DNA from 2 places in the Microbacterium sp. gxy059 genome. Region 1 is predicted to be linked to the other one. Evidence: predicted binding sites of a transcription regulator. Region 1 holds the regulator's gene; the other holds the start of a gene.

The links. The regulator LexA, encoded in region 1, represses DNA repair genes until DNA is damaged. The targets are predictions, from matches to a motif close to TCGAACANNTGTTCGA.
Region 2: uvrA (excinuclease ABC subunit UvrA) is a predicted target of LexA. The motif match lies at 3,510-3,525, and genes of this name have one in related genera.

What each region holds. Positions count from the first base shown of each region.
Region 1 covers NZ_JAMXWT010000010.1:5,100-12,641, forward strand. Annotated here, with positions in the region: gene NHL53_RS07565 (SseB family protein) at 1-538, opposite strand, end outside; gene priA (bifunctional 1-(5-phosphoribosyl)-5-((5-phosphoribosylamino)methylideneamino)imidazole-4-carboxamide isomerase/phosphoribosylanthranilate isomerase PriA) at 522-1,268, opposite strand; gene hisH (imidazole glycerol phosphate synthase subunit HisH) at 1,360-2,004, opposite strand; gene hisB (imidazoleglycerol-phosphate dehydratase HisB) at 2,001-2,606, opposite strand; gene NHL53_RS07585 (histidinol-phosphate transaminase) at 2,616-3,695, opposite strand; gene NHL53_RS07590 (LysM peptidoglycan-binding domain-containing protein) at 3,717-4,094, opposite strand; gene lexA (transcriptional repressor LexA) at 4,292-4,975, shown strand; gene NHL53_RS07600 (alpha/beta hydrolase family protein) at 5,023-6,999, shown strand; gene hflX (GTPase HflX) at 7,015-7,542, opposite strand, start outside.
Region 2 covers NZ_JAMXWT010000002.1:58,708-66,249, reverse strand. Annotated here, with positions in the region: gene uvrC (excinuclease ABC subunit UvrC) at 1-566, opposite strand, end outside; gene uvrA (excinuclease ABC subunit UvrA) at 570-3,479, opposite strand; gene uvrB (excinuclease ABC subunit UvrB) at 3,590-5,677, opposite strand; gene coaE (dephospho-CoA kinase) at 5,730-6,335, opposite strand; gene NHL53_RS01795 (hypothetical protein) at 6,385-6,975, opposite strand; gene NHL53_RS01790 (hypothetical protein) at 7,308-7,542, opposite strand, start outside.

The DNA.
Region 1 (7,542 bases):
GATCCTGCGCGATCGACCAGATCGCGGGACGCCGCACCGCGAACTCCGTCTCGCTCGTGGGATCCACGACGACGAGGTCGGTCTCGTCCCCCGCCGCCGCCAGGGCGGCCCTGGTGCCCGCGACGGGGATCGGGCGCGCCGCGGGGTTCCAGCGGCGCATCGTCTCGACGCAGGTGAACACCGGCAGCACCGACCGGCCGTCCGGCGCCCGCACCGTCACGATCGACAGCTCCTGGGTCTTGTCGACCGTCAGCCCCGTCGGCCCGACGCCCTCCTCGCCCTTCTCGGCGACGAGCGGCACGAGCACGCGCGCGGTGCGCAGCGCGTCGACCACAGCGACGGCGTCGCCCGAGCCCTCCCGGAAGCGCACGAGCGCATCCCACAGCGCCGGATCCGCCGAGCCGTCGTCGCCCGCCGCCGGATTGGGCTGGAAGGCGCGGCCGGCCCACGGCTGGCCCGCCGAGTCCGCCGCAGAGCCCGCGAGACCGCGCAGGTGCTCCGGGAGGTCGCGGCCGGATCCGTCAGACCCGTGCGACATCCAGCGCCTCGGCGAGCGTGAAGGCCCCGGCGTAGAGCGCCTTGCCGACGATCGCACCCTCGACGCCCGCGGGGACGAGGTCGCGCAGCGCGGCGATGTCGTCGAGGCTCGAGATGCCGCCCGACGCGACGACCGGGCGGTCGGTGCGCTCGGTCATCTGACGCAGCAGGTCGATGTTCGGGCCGCGCAGCGTGCCGTCCTTGGTGACGTCGGTCACGACGTAGCGCGCGCAGTTCGCGGCCTCGAGGCGCTCGAGCACCTCCCAGAGGTCGCCGCCCTCCTGGGTCCAGCCGCGGGCGGCGAGCGTCGTGCCGCGCACGTCGAGCCCCACCGCGATCGCCTCGCCGTAGCGGGCGATGACCGCCTCGGTCCAGTCGGGGTTCTCGAGGGCGGCGGTGCCGAGGTTCACGCGCTGCGCGCCGCTCTCCAGCGCCGCCTCGAGCGAGGCGTCGTCGCGGATGCCGCCGGAGATCTCGACGTTCACGCCCTTCATGTGCTTGATGACGCGGCGCAGGACGGCGGTGTTCTGGCCGCGGCCGAAGGCCGCGTCGAGGTCGACCAGGTGCAGCCACTCCGCGCCCTGGTCGCGCCACTGCTCGGCGGCCTCGACCGGGTCGCCGTAGCTCGTCTCGGATCCGGCCTCGCCCTGGGTGAGGCGCACGGCGCGGCCGTCGGCGACGTCGACGGCGGGAAGAAGGACCAGTCCGGGGGTGGACGCGAAATCGTTCATGTCTCCTCGATGCCCGCGGGACTCTCCCACGTCACGCACAAGCATCAAAGCTAGACCCCGCGGGGTCATCGCGCCAATCCGCGCGGGGTGCTCAGCGGCTCAGCGTGCCGATCCAGTTGCGCAGCAGGCGGATGCCCGCCTCGCCGGACTTCTCGGGGTGGAACTGCGTGGCCGACAGGGGGCCGTTCTCGACCGCCGCGACGAACGGGGAGCCGTGCACGGCCCACGTCACCGCGGGCTCGGGGAAGGGCGGGATCACATCGAGCGACCACGCGCGCGCCGCGTACGAGTGCACGAAGTAGAAGCGCTCCCCCTCGAGCCCCGCGAACAGCCGGGAGCCGGCGCCGGGTTCGACCGCGCTCCACCCCATGTGCGGGACGACGGGCGCGTCAAGCCGCTCGACCGCGCCCGGCCACTGGCCGAGGCCCTCGGTCTCGACGCCGCGCTCGACGCCGCGCTCGAACAGCACCTGCATGCCGACGCAGATGCCCAGCACGGGTCGGCCGCCCGCGAGACGGCGCTCGATGAGCTCCCCGCCGCGGATCGCCTCGAGCTGCCGCATGACCGCGTCGAACGCCCCCACGCCGGGGACGAGGAGGCCGTCGGCGTCGGCGACGAGGCCGCGGTCGCGGGTGAGGCGCGCATCCGCGCCCGCGGCGTCGAGTGCCTTGACGGCCGAGTGGACGTTGCCGGATCCGTAGTCGAGGACGGCGACGACGGGGCGCGCGTCCGTCACAGCGCACCCTTGGTGGAGGGCACCCCGTCGACGAGGGGATCGATCGCCTTGGCCTGGCGGAAGGCCCTGGCCAGCGCCTTGTACTCGGCCTCGGCGATGTGGTGCGGATCGCGGCCGGACACGACGCGCACGTGCATCGTGAGCCCCGCGTGGAAGGCGAACGCCTCGAAGGTGTGGCGCACCATCGACCCCGTGAAGTGCCCGCCGATGAGGTGCATCGCGAAGCCGTCGGGCTCGCCCTCGTGCACGAGGAAGGGACGGCCGGAGATGTCGACCACCGCCTGCGCGAGCGCCTCGTCGAGCGGCACGAGCGCGTCGCCGTAGCGCGCGATGCCCGACTTGTCGCCCAGCGCCTCGCGCACCGCCTGCCCGAGCACGATCGCCGTGTCCTCGACCGTGTGGTGCACGTCGATGTGGGTGTCTCCCGTCGCCCGCACGCGCAGATCGGTCAGCGAGTGCTTCGCGAAGGCGGTGAGCATGTGGTCGAAGAAGGGGACCGACGTCGAGATGTCGCTCTTCCCCCTGCCGTCGAGGTCGAGCTCGAGCTCGATCGAGGACTCGCTCGTGGTGCGGGTCAGGCTCGCGGTGCGGGCGTTCGTCATGCGTCGATCCTATGCGTCGCGGAGGGCGGCGAGAGCGTCGAGGAACGCGGTGGTCTCGGCCTCCGTCCCCGCGGTCACGCGCAGGTGCCCCGGGATGCCGATGTCGCGGACGAGTACCCCGCGGTCATAGAGCCGTCGCCACGTGTCGGCCGGGTCGTCGACCCCGCCGAACAGCACGAAGTTGCTCGCCGAGGGGTAGGGGTCGTAGCCCAGCGCCTCGAGCGTCGCGGAGATGCGGTCGCGCTGCACGACGATGTCGGAGACCGTGCGGAGCATGGTCTCGCTGTGCCGCAGCGCCGCGGACGCCGCCGCCTGCGTGACCGCGCTGAGGTGGTAGGGCAGCCGCACGAGGCGCAGCGCGTCGACGACCGCGGGGTCGGCGGCGAGGTAGCCGACGCGCGCTCCCGCGAAGGCGAACGCCTTGCTCATCGTGCGCGAGACGAGCAGGCGCTCGCGTCCGGGGAGCAGCGTGATCGCGGACGGCTGCTCGTCGCCGGCGAACTCGACATAGGCCTCGTCGACGATCACGATGCCGCGCGCGGCCTCGTAGACCGCCTCGACGACGTCGAGTGGCAGCCGCGTGCCGGTCGGGTTGTTGGGGGCGCAGAGGAACACGACATCGGGGTCGGCCTCGCGCACCTGACGCGCGGCGTCGCCGGGCTCCAGCTCGAAGCGCGCCCCGCGCTCCCCCGCGATCCACGTCGATCCCACGCCCCGCACGAGGAGCGAGTACATCGAGTAGGTGGGCGCGAAGCCGAAGGCCGAGCGCCCGGGTCCGGCGAACGCCTGCAGCACGTGCTGCAGCACCTCGTTCGAGCCGTTCGCCGCCCAGATCTGATCGGCGGCAAGCCCGTGGCCGAGGTACGAGGCGAACCCCTCGCGCAGCTCCGCGAACTCGCGGTCCGGGTAGCGGTTGAGCCCCGAGACGGCCTTGGCCACCGACTCCGCGATGTCGTCGGCGACCTCGGCGGGGATCGGGTGTGTGTTCTCGTTGACGTTGAGCGCCACGGGGAGAGGCGCCTGGGGCGCGCCGTAGGGCTTCTGACCGCGCAGATCGTCGCGGAGGGGCAGGTCGTCGAGAGTCACCACGCCCCCATGCTACGGCGCGACTCAGCTGTCGGACGAGAACTGGGCGGGGATCGCGATCGTCTGGCCCGCCTGGACGGGGTGCGCGCCCAGCTGATTGAGCGAGGCGATCTCGGCCACGACGTCGCGGGGGTCGGCGGACGGTGCCACGCGCTCCGCGATCGTCCACAGGGACTCGCCTGGCGACACCGTGACGGTGGCGAACGAGCCCGGCTCCGCGCCCTGTTCGCCGGAGCCGAGGGCGATGCCGCCACCCAGGACGCCCGCCGCGATCGCGCCGACGAGCGGTGCGGCCGCGAGAGCGGCGAGGACGCGACGCCCCCGTGCGGTAATGCGCAGACGGGTGCGCGTCGCGGGGCGAGCCGAGCCGACGCCCGCCGCTGCCATGCTGATCGTGCTCATCGTGATGCCCTCCGTCGTACCGATGTTCCGAATATATCTTCGATAATCCGATCGAGTCAACCCCCGATCATCTCCCGACGCGCCCGATGTCGGCGACACACTCGAACAAAGGTGTCGAAGAACGGTGCGCATGACGTACCGTCGGGGAGACGACCACAGCCCACCAGGGGCCACTGACATTCGAAGAGGAGACGCGGATGAGCGCCGTCGACAGGACCGAGGGAAAGCGGCCGGGCCGCCGCCGCAAGAGCCTCAGCGAGAAGCAGCTCGCGATCCTCGAGGTGATCCAGCGGTCGATCCAGGTCAACGGCTATCCGCCGAGCATGCGCGAGATCGGCGACGCGGTCGGACTGAAGTCGCTCTCGAGCGTCACCCACCAGCTCGGGCAGCTCGAGCTGAGCGGCTACCTCCGCCGCGACCCCGGCAAGACCCGCGCCATGGAGGTGCTCATCGACCTGCCAGGCGCCTCGACCGAGAGCCCCGCCGACAGCGCGCCCGCCATGGGCGACGCGACCCTCGTCCCGCTCGTCGGGCAGATCGCGGCAGGCGTCCCGATCACCGCCGAGCAGCAGGTCGAGGAGATCTTCCCCCTCCCCCGCCAGCTGGTCGGCGGCGGCGAGCTGTTCATGCTGAAGGTGCAGGGCGAGTCGATGATCGACGCCGCGATCTGCGACGGCGACTGGGTGGTCATCCGCGCGCAGGCCTCCGCGGAGAACGGAGAGATCGTCGCCGCCATGCTCGACGGCGAGGCCACCGTCAAGACGTTCCGGCGGCGCGACGGGCACGTCTGGCTGCTGCCGCGCAACTCCGCCTTCGAGCCGATCCTCGGCGACGAGGCGGTCGTGCTCGGCAAGGTCGTCGCGGTGCTGCGCGCCGTCTGACGCCCCGCGGCGTGACGCGTCCGCGGCCCGTGCCCTAGCGTGGGGGCATGTCCCCCGCGCAGCAGCTCCCCTACGGAACGTGGCCGTCCCCGATCCGCCCCCAGGACATGCCGAGCGGATCCCTCCGCCTCTCGGGAGCGCGATTCGCGGGCGACGAGATCCTCTGGGCCGAGGGCATCCCCGCCGAGCGCGGGCGCACCGCCATCCTGTCGTCGGCGTCCGATCAGCCGCTGCTGCCCGCCCCCTGGAGCGCGCGCTCCCGCGTGCACGAGTACGGCGGCGGCGCCTGGACGCTCCTCGGCGACGCCCGCGTCGCGTTCGTGACGCAGGCCGACCAGCGCGTGCGCCTGCTCGCGCCGGGCGACGACCCCGTGCCCCTCACGCCGGAGGATCCGCGCTTCTGCTTCGGCGACCTCGTCTGGGCGGAGGACGCTCTCTGGGCGGTCAGGGAGACCCACGGGGAACCCCACACGACCCCGGCGCGCGACATCGTGAGGATCCCGATCGACGGGTCCGCGGCGGCCGACCCCGACCGCATCGCGAGCGTCGTGGCCGGCAGCGACTTCCTCGCCTTCCCGTCCCCCCGCGCCGGCCGCATCGCGTGGATCGCCTGGAATCACCCGGACATGCCGTGGGACGCCGCGGAGCTGCGCGTCGCCGATCTCGACGAGGACGGGCGCGCGGTCGGAGGGATCCGCGTGGCCGGCGGCCACGGATCCGGGGCGGACGTCGCCGCGCTGCAGCCCGAGTGGATCTCGGACGACGAGCTGCTGTTCGCGGCCGACCCTCCGCGATCCGCCGCCGACGCCTCGCTCGGCCCGGCGCGATGGAACCTGTTCCGCACCCGGATCTCCGACGGACCCGCCGCCTCGGCGCCCGAGCTGCTGTTCCCCGTCGACGGCGACACGGGCGGCCCGCTATGGAGCCTCGGGACCCGCTGGTACGCCCCGCTCGCCGACGGCCGCGTGCTCGCGGTCGTGACGAACGGCCGCTCACGCCTCGTCATGATCGACCCGGCCTCCGGCGCCGTGACCGAGCTCGAGACGCCGCTCACGGGCGATCTGCACATCGAGGACGTGCAGGGCGAGCGCGTCCTCCTCAGCGGGGCGGGCGCGGAGGTGCCCGGCGGCCTGTGGCTGCTCGACGTGGACGAGCGCTCGCTCTCCCCCGTGCGCGGCGGGGAGGTCGGCGGCGCGCCCGGACTGCGCTCGGTCGCCCGCCCCATGACGTTCCCGGGGCCCAACGGCGAAGTGCACGCCTTCTTCTATCCCCCGTCGAGCCCCGACGCCGAGGCTCCCCCTGGCGAGCTGCCTCCCGTGCTCGTGCTCGTGCACGGCGGCCCCACCGGGCACGTGACGGGAGACCTCTCGCAGAACGCCGCGTTCTGGACGAGCCGCGGGATCGGCGTGCTCGACGTCAACTACTCGGGCTCCTCCGGCTACGGACGGGCCTACCGCGATCGGCTGCGGCACGCCTGGGGCGTGGCCGACGTGCAGGACGTGGCCGCGGCCGCGCGGGGCCTCGTCGACGCGGGGCTCGCCGACCCCGATCGCATCGCCATCAAGGGCGGATCCGCCGGGGGCTGGACCGTGCTCTGCGCGCTCGCCGACACCGACGTGTTCTCCGCCGGCATCAGCCGCTACGGCGTCGCGGACCTGCGCATGCTGCTCGCCGAGACGCACGACTTCGAGGCGCGCTACTTCGACTCGCTCGTCGGCCCCTGGCCGGAGGACGAGCAGGTCTACATCGATCGATCGCCGCTGTCGCGACCGGAGAGCCTCACGACCCCCCTGCTCATCCTCCAGGGATCCGAGGATCCCGTCGTGCCGCCCTCGCAGTCCGAGGCGCTCGCCGACGCGCTCGCCCGCAACGGGGTCCCCCACGCCTATCTGCTGTTCGAGGGCGAAAGCCACGGGTTCCGCAGTGCCGAGACGATCGAGCGCTGCTTCGCAGCCGAGCTCGCGTTCCTCGGCCAGGTGCTCGGGTTCGCACCCGCGGGCGTCCCGCCGCTGCCTCTCAGCTGACGGCGGGACGCGCGGTCAGCCGGCGACGGCGAACGGGCGGAGGTCGGACGCGAGGCGCTCGTCGACCCGCGCGTGCACCAGGGTCCCCTCGGCCTCGTGAGACTGCGACAGGAACTGCCCCGTCTCGTGGATCGCCGAGATGAGGTCGCCCCGCTCGTAGGGGACGAGGGCGCGCAGCTCGACCTGCGGAACGGGGAGGGCGTCCTCGACCACGCGGCGGAGCTCGTCGACGCCCTCGCCCGTGCGCGACGAGACGAGCACCGCGTCGGGCTGGAGCCCGCGCAGAACGAGGCGCTCCGACTCGTCCACGAGGTCGATCTTGTTGAACACGACGATCTCGCGCACGTCGCGCGCCCCCACGTCGGCCAGCACGCCGCGCACGGTCGCGAGCTGCCCCGCGGGATCCGGGTGGTGCCCGTCGACGACGTGCACGATGACGTCGGCGCTCCCGACCTCCTCGAGGGTCGAGCGGAAGGCCTCCACGAGCTGGTGGGGCAGGTCGCGCACGAAGCCGACCGTGTCGGCGAGCGTGAAGACCCGCCC
Region 2 (7,542 bases), on a different contig from region 1:
ACCGTCACCTTCTGCGAGCACGGTCCGCCGCAGCGGCCGATCTGCCCGGGGAAGCACGCCTTCCCCGTCTCCATCGCCTTCTTGTACGACGAGTCGCTGCACGTGCGGATCGGGAAGATCTTGAGCATCAGGTCGATCGTGTCGCGCACCGCCCACACCTTCGGGTAGGGCCCGAAGTACTTCGCTCCGCGGATCCTCCTGTTGCGGGTGACCATGACGCGGGGCGCCTCGTCGGCGAGGGTGATGGCGAGGAACGGGTACGACTTGTCGTCGCGGTACTTGACGTTGAACGGCGGGTCGAACTCCTTGATCCACTGGTATTCGAGCTGCAGCGAGTCGACATCGGTCGGCACGACCGTCCACTCGACGCTCGTGGCGGTCGTGACCATGCGCCGAGTGCGCTCGTGCAGGGTGCGCAGCGGGGCGAAGTAGTTCGAGAGCCTCTGGCGGAGGTTCTTCGCCTTGCCCACGTACAGCACCCGGCCATCGGGCCCGCGGAACCGGTACACGCCCGGATTCGTGGGGATCTCCCCCGGCGCCGGCTTGTAGGGAAGCTGATCGGCCATCGGCTAGCGGGAGGAGGTCTGCGCCTTCGCGGCGCTGCGGCGGGCGGTGAGGCCGAGCGTCTCGGCGAGGAACTGCCCGGTGTGGCTCTCCTCGACCTTCGCGACCTGCTCGGGCGTGCCGGTGGCGACGATGGTGCCGCCGCCTGACCCGCCCTCGGGCCCGAGGTCGACGATCCAGTCGGCCGACTTGATCACGTCGAGGTTGTGCTCGATGACGATGACGGTGTTGCCCTTCTCGACGAGGCCGTTCAGCACCTCGAGGAGCTTGCGCACGTCTTCGAAGTGGAGGCCCGTCGTCGGCTCGTCGAGCACGTACACGCTGCGTCCGCGGCTGCGCTTCTGCAGCTCGGTCGCGAGCTTGACGCGCTGGGCCTCTCCGCCGGAGAGCGTGGTCGCGGCCTGACCGAGCCGCACGTACCCGAGGCCGACGTCGACGAGCGTCTTCATGTAGCGGTGGATCGCCTGGATGGGCTCGAAGAACTCCGCGGCCTCCGCGATCGACATCTCGAGCACCTCGGCGATGTTCTTGCCCTTGTAGTGCACCTGCAGGGTGTCGCGGTTGTAGCGCTTGCCCTCGCAGACCTCGCAGTCGACGTACACGTCGGGCAGGAAGTTCATCTCGATCTTGAGGGTGCCGTCTCCCGAGCACGCCTCGCAGCGGCCGCCCTTGACGTTGAAGCTGAAACGGCCGGCCTGGTAGCCGCGCACCTTCGCCTCCGGGGTCTCCGCGAACAGGGCGCGGATGCGGTCGAAGACGCCCGTGTAGGTGGCCGGGTTGGATCGCGGCGTGCGGCCGATGGGCGCCTGGTCGACGTGGATGACCTTGTCGAGGTGCTCGAGGCCCGTCACCCGCTTGTGCTTGCCCGGCACCGTGCGCGCGCCGTTGAGCTTCTGCGCGAGGACCTCGTAGAGGATGTCGTTCACGAGGGTCGACTTGCCGGATCCGCTCACGCCCGTCACGGCCGTGAAGACGCCGAGGGGGAACGAGGCGTCGACGCCGCGGAGGTTGTTCTCCCGCGCGCCCTGCACCGCGATCATGCGCTTGCGGTCGATCTTCCTGCGCTTCGCCGGGACCTCGATGCGGCGGCGCCCGGCGAGGTAGTCGCCGGTGAGCGAGCGCTCGTCGCCCGCCAGCTGCTCGTACGGGCCGGAGTGGATGACCTCTCCCCCGCCCTCGCCCGCGCGGGGCCCGATGTCGACGACCCAGTCGCTCGACTCGATCGTCTCCTCGTCGTGCTCGACGACCACGAGCGTGTTGCCGAGGTCGCGGAGGGCTTCGAGGGTGCCGATGAGCCGGCGGTTGTCGCGCTGGTGCAGGCCGATCGAGGGCTCGTCGAGCACGTAGAGCACTCCCGTCAGCCCCGTGCCGATCTGCGTGGCGAGCCGGATGCGCTGCGCCTCGCCGCCCGAGAGGGACCCCGCCGAACGGCTGAGCGTGAGGTAGTTGAGGCCCACGCGCAGGAGGAACTCGAGGCGCACCCGGATCTCGCGCAGCACCTGCGCGGCGATCATCGCCTCGCGGTCGGTGAGCTCGATCGAGTTCACGAGCTCCATCGTGTCGTCGAGGCTGAGGTCGGCCGCCGCGGCGATGGATCGCCCCGCGACCTTGACCGCGAGCACCTCGGGCTTGAGGCGCGCGCCCTGGCAGACGGAGCAGGGGATCTCGCGCAGGTACTCGGCCCAGCGCGCCCGCTGCGTGTCGCTCTCGGCCTGCGCGTACTGGCGCTCGATGTACGGGACGACGCCCTCGAAGCCGCTGGCGTAGCGCACCTCGCGGCCCCAGCGGTTCTTGTACTGGACGTTGACCTTGTAGTCCTGCCCGTAGAGCACCGCCTCGCGGACCGACTCGGGAAGCGCGCGCCAGGGCGTGTGCAGGGAGAAGGAGAGGTCGTCGGCGAGCCCCTCGAGGAGGCGCTCGTAGTACTGGAACAGCCCCTTGCCCTGCGTCGTCCAGGGGACGATGACGCCCTCGGCGATGGACAGCTCGTCATCGCCGAGCATGAGGTCGACGTCGACCGACATCTTCGTGCCGAGCCCCGAGCAGACCGGGCACGCGCCGAAGGGCGCGTTGAACGAGAACGTGCGCGGCTCGATCTCGGTGAGCTGCAGGGCGTGCCCGTTGGGGCACGCGAGCTTCTCGCTGAACGACTGCCAGGCGTCGTCGCCGTCCTCGTCGACGAAGTTGACGTCGACGACGCCGTCGGTGAGGCCGAGGGCCGTCTCGACGGAGTCGGTGACGCGCGAGACCATGCTCTCGCCGCGGGCCACGAGGCGGTCGACGACGACCGCGATGTCGTGCTTGTACGACTTCCTGAGCTTCGGGGGCTCGGACAGCTGGATGAGCTCGCCGTCGACGATCGCGCGGGAGAATCCCTTCGACCCCAGCTCGGCGAACAGGTCGACGAACTCGCCCTTCTTCTGGCTGACGACGGGAGCGACGACCTGGTAGCGGGTGCCGTCGGGCAGCGCGACGAGCTGGTCGGCGATCTGCTGCACCGTCTGGCGCTGGATCGTGGCGTCGCAGACCGGGCAGTGCGGGATGCCGATGCGCGCCCAGAGGAGGCGCATGTAGTCGTAGATCTCGGTGATCGTGCCGACGGTCGAGCGCGGGTTGCGGTTGGTCGACTTCTGGTCGATCGAGACCGCGGGGCTGAGCCCCTCGATGGCGTCGACGTCGGGGCGGTCGACCTGGCCCAGGAACTGCCGCGCGTAGGCGCTGAGCGACTCGACGTAGCGTCGCTGGCCCTCGGCGAAGATGGTGTCGAACGCGAGGCTCGACTTCCCCGATCCCGACAGACCCGTGAACACGATCATCTTCTCGCGCGGGATCTCGAGGTCGACGTTCTTGAGATTGTGCACGCGGGCACCGCGCACGGTGATCTTCTGGGTGGTGTCTACGGGGATGATCGGCACGTCGTCGATCCTACGTCCGACCTCGGACATTCGGACGCATGTTCGAATGGATTCTCAGCTTCCTCGCCCCTCCCGGCGGACGCCGGCCTTCTCGGGGTGCTCAGGGCGGATCAGGCGTGGCCGGCCTTCTCCATCTGCCGCAGCTCGTACTTGAGGTCCTGCACCTCGTCGCGCAGCCGGGCCGCGAGCTCGAACTTGAGCTCCTCGGCCGCCTGCAGCATCTGCTGCGAGAGATCGGCGATCGACTGCTCGAGCTGCTCGGCGCCCTCCGCGGCGATCCCCTCGCGCTTCCGGACGGGAGTCGCCGCGCGACCGCGACCGCCGTCCTTGACGCGGGGATCCTTCTTGCGCTTGCCGAGCAGCTCGGCCGTGTCGGCCTCCTCGCGCGCGAGGCTGTCGGTGATGTCGGCGATCTTCTTGCGCAGGGGCTGCGGGTCGATGCCGTGCTCGCGGTTGTAGGCGATCTGGATCTCGCGACGACGATCGGTCTCGTCGAGCGCCCTCCGCATCGAGTCGGTGATGCGGTCGGCGTACATGTGCACCTGGCCGGCGACGTTGCGCGCCGCGCGGCCGATGGTCTGGATGAGCGAGGTCTCGCTGCGGAGGAAGCCCTCCTTGTCGGCGTCGAGGATCGCGACGAGCGACACCTCGGGCAGGTCGAGGCCCTCGCGCAGCAGGTTGATGCCGACGAGCACGTCGTACACGCCCTGGCGGAGCTCGGTGAGCAGCTCCACGCGGCGAAGCGTGTCGACGTCGCTGTGCAGGTAGCGCACCCGCACGCCGTGCTCGTCGAGGAAGTCGGTGAGCTCCTCGGCCATCTTCTTCGTGAGGGTCGTGACGAGCACGCGCTCGTCGCGGTCGACGCGGAGGCGGATCTCCTCGAGCAGGTCGTCGATCTGGCCCTCGGAGGGCTTCACGATCACCTCGGGGTCGACGAGGCCCGTCGGGCGGATGATCTGCTCGACGACACCGTCGGCGATGCCCATCTCGTACTTGCCCGGCGTCGCGGACAGGTAGACGGCCTGGCCGATGCGCTCCTTGAACTCGTCCCACCGGAGGGGGCGGTTGTCGAGCGCGCTCGGCAGGCGGAAGCCGTGGTCGACGAGGGTGCGCTTGCGCGACGCGTCTCCCTCATACATGGCGCCGATCTGCGGGACCGTGACGTGGGACTCGTCGATGACGATCACGAAGTCGTCGGGGAAGAAGTCGAGCAGCGTGTGCGGGGGCTCGCCCGCCTCGCGCCCGTCGAGGTGCCGCGAGTAGTTCTCGATGCCCGAGCAGAAGCCGATCTGCTGGAGCATCTCGAGGTCGAAGGTGGTGCGCATCTTGAGGCGCTGGGCCTCGAGGAGCTTGCCCTGCTTCTCGAGCTCGGCGAGGCGCGCGGCGAGCTCGGTCTCGATGGTCGTGATCGCGCGGGCGACCGTGTCGGTGCCCGCGGCGTAGTGCGTCGCGGGGAACACGGCCACGGCGTCCATCTTCTCGATGACTTCGCCCGTGAGCGGGTGGAGCTTCTGGATCGCCTCGATCTCGTCGCCGAAGAGCTCGATGCGGATCGCGTGCTCCTCGTACACCGGGATGATCTCGATCGTGTCGCCCCGCACGCGGAAGTTGCCGCGCGAGAAGTCGACGTCGTTGCGGTTGTACTGCATCGAGATGAACTGCCGGATGAGCGCGTCGCGGTCGTAGCGCTCGCCGACCTGCAGCGCGACGAGGGACCGCAGGTACTCCTCGGGCGAGCCGAGTCCGTAGATGCAGGAGACGGTGCTGACGACGATCACGTCGCGGCGGCTCAGCAGGGAGTTCGTCGTGGAGTGCCGGAGCCGCTCGACCTCGGCGTTGATCGAGCTGTCCTTCTCGATGAACGTATCGGTCTGCGGCACATACGCCTCTGGCTGGTAGTAGTCGTAGTAGGAGACGAAGTACTCGACGGCGTTGTGCGGCATGAGGTCGCGGAACTCGTTCGCGAGCTGCGCCGCGAGGGTCTTGTTGTGCGCGAGGACGAGCGTGGGCCGCTGGATCTGCTCGATGAGCCAGGCGGTGGTCGCGGACTTCCCCGTTCCGGTCGCGCCCAGCAGGACGACGTCGGTCTCGCCGGCGTTGATGCGGGCCGCGAGCTCTCGGATCGCCTTCGGCTGATCGCCGGAGGGCTGGTACTCGCTGACCACTTCGAAGGGTCGCACGCTGCGCGTCGTCTGCATGCTCCCAGGCTATTCCCGCCCTCCGACATCGGAACCGGACGGACGGATCCTCTCAGCTTCCGGCGGGGCGGAGCCTCCTCCAGAGCGCGTCGGCCTGCGCGAGCGTCTCGTCGATCGTCCCGGACGTGTCGACGACGGTGTCGGCGAGGGCGCGGCGCTCGTCGTCCGACGCCTGGTTCGCGATCCGGGCGCGCGCGTCCTCCGCGCTCATGCCCCGCTCGGAGACCATGCGGGCGACGCGGGTCTCTGCGGGCGCGTGGGCGACGACGACGTGATCCCACTCCCCCGTCCCTCGCGCCTCGGCGAGCAGCGGCACGTCGTACACGACGACCGCGTCGGGATCCGCGTCGAGCGCGGCGCGGAAGCGGCGGGCGGTCTCGGCGCGCACGGCGGGGTGCACGATCGCGTTGAGAGCCGCGAGGCGGTCGGGGTCGGAGAACACGAGGGCGCCGAGGGCGGCCCGGTCGAGGGACCCGTCCTCGGCGAGCACGTCGTCGCCGAACGCCTCGACGATCGCGGCGAGCACCGGCTCGCCCGGCTGCTGCAGGTCGCGGACGACGCGGTCGGCGTCGACGACGACCGCCCCGTGCTCCGCGAGCCGCCGGGAGATCGTGGACTTGCCCGACGCGATCCCGCCGGTGACTGCGATGAGGGGCATGGCCTCAGCGTATCGGTCGCGCCGCCCGCTCTCGCCGACCCTGCCGGCCTCACCCGACCGCGGCGCAGCCGGGCCCGGTCGGGTCCTCGAGGCACGTGCTGTCGACGAGCCCCGTGCGGATCTCGTAGACCTCCACCTCGGTCGTGTGAGCGGCCGGCGTGACGAGGCCCTGGACGGGGTGCGCTCCCCACCGCCCGAAGTCGACGACGGCGGAGTAGGACACCGAGACGGTGACGACGTAGGCGCCCCGCTCCGCGTAGGCGTGGCTGGTCGGCGTGGCCGTGAGCTGCTCCTGGCCGAGCTCCTCCCAGGTGCCGACGCCGCCGGACACGGTCTGCGCGGATCCGTCGCCGTAGTCGATCGCGTAGCTCGCCGGCGTGAAGGTGACGCTCACGGGCAGATCGAACAGGGTGCCGCCGACGGTGTGCACGGGCGCGGAGATCGCGACGTTCATGGGCGCGCCGCGCACGCCGATGCCGTGGGGCTCGATGACGGGGCCGACCGGCTGAGGGGCGAAGGAGGCGACGTCGCTCACCCGGATCGGCGGGATCTCGGGCACCGGATCCTCCCCCGGCGGAGGCTCCTCCGCCGGGCCCGGCTCGTCCGGGGGCAGCTCGCCGCACACGATGCCGAGGGGCACGCCGTCGGGGTCGAGGCACTGCCGCCCTCCCCCGCCCGTGTCGCCGGGAGATCTCTCGTCCGGCGCCCGCTCTCCCGGGCCGCCCGGGAGCGCAGGGCCCGGGACGGGGACGACCGGCGGACCGCCAGGCGCCGGCGGAGCGGGATCCGGGGCCGGCGCGGAGGGGCCGGGGACGGGGATCTCGCCGCCGATGATGACCTCGTCGCCGGGGTTCTCGGTGCAGATGCCCAGATCGATAGCGATGGTGTTACAGGATGACGAAAAACCCTCCGTCGCGTCCGCTACTTCCGCGCCAGCGCCGAGAAGGCCTCCAGCAAATAGCAGGACAGATATCAACACGACCTTCCTTCTTCCTCAGAAAGCTCCGAGATCAGGAGTTCTGAGTTGATCGAGGTGAAATCGACGACCACCTGATAGCGAGGGCTATCCTCGCGGGGCGTGACGACCTCACCTTGCGCATCTTCAACGAATAGCCCGCTACCGTCAATGCAAACTTCCGCTGAGACGGCGATGCTCTCACCCGTCTCGCTATAGCTAATCGGTTCGAATGCCAGGATCTCGGTTCGA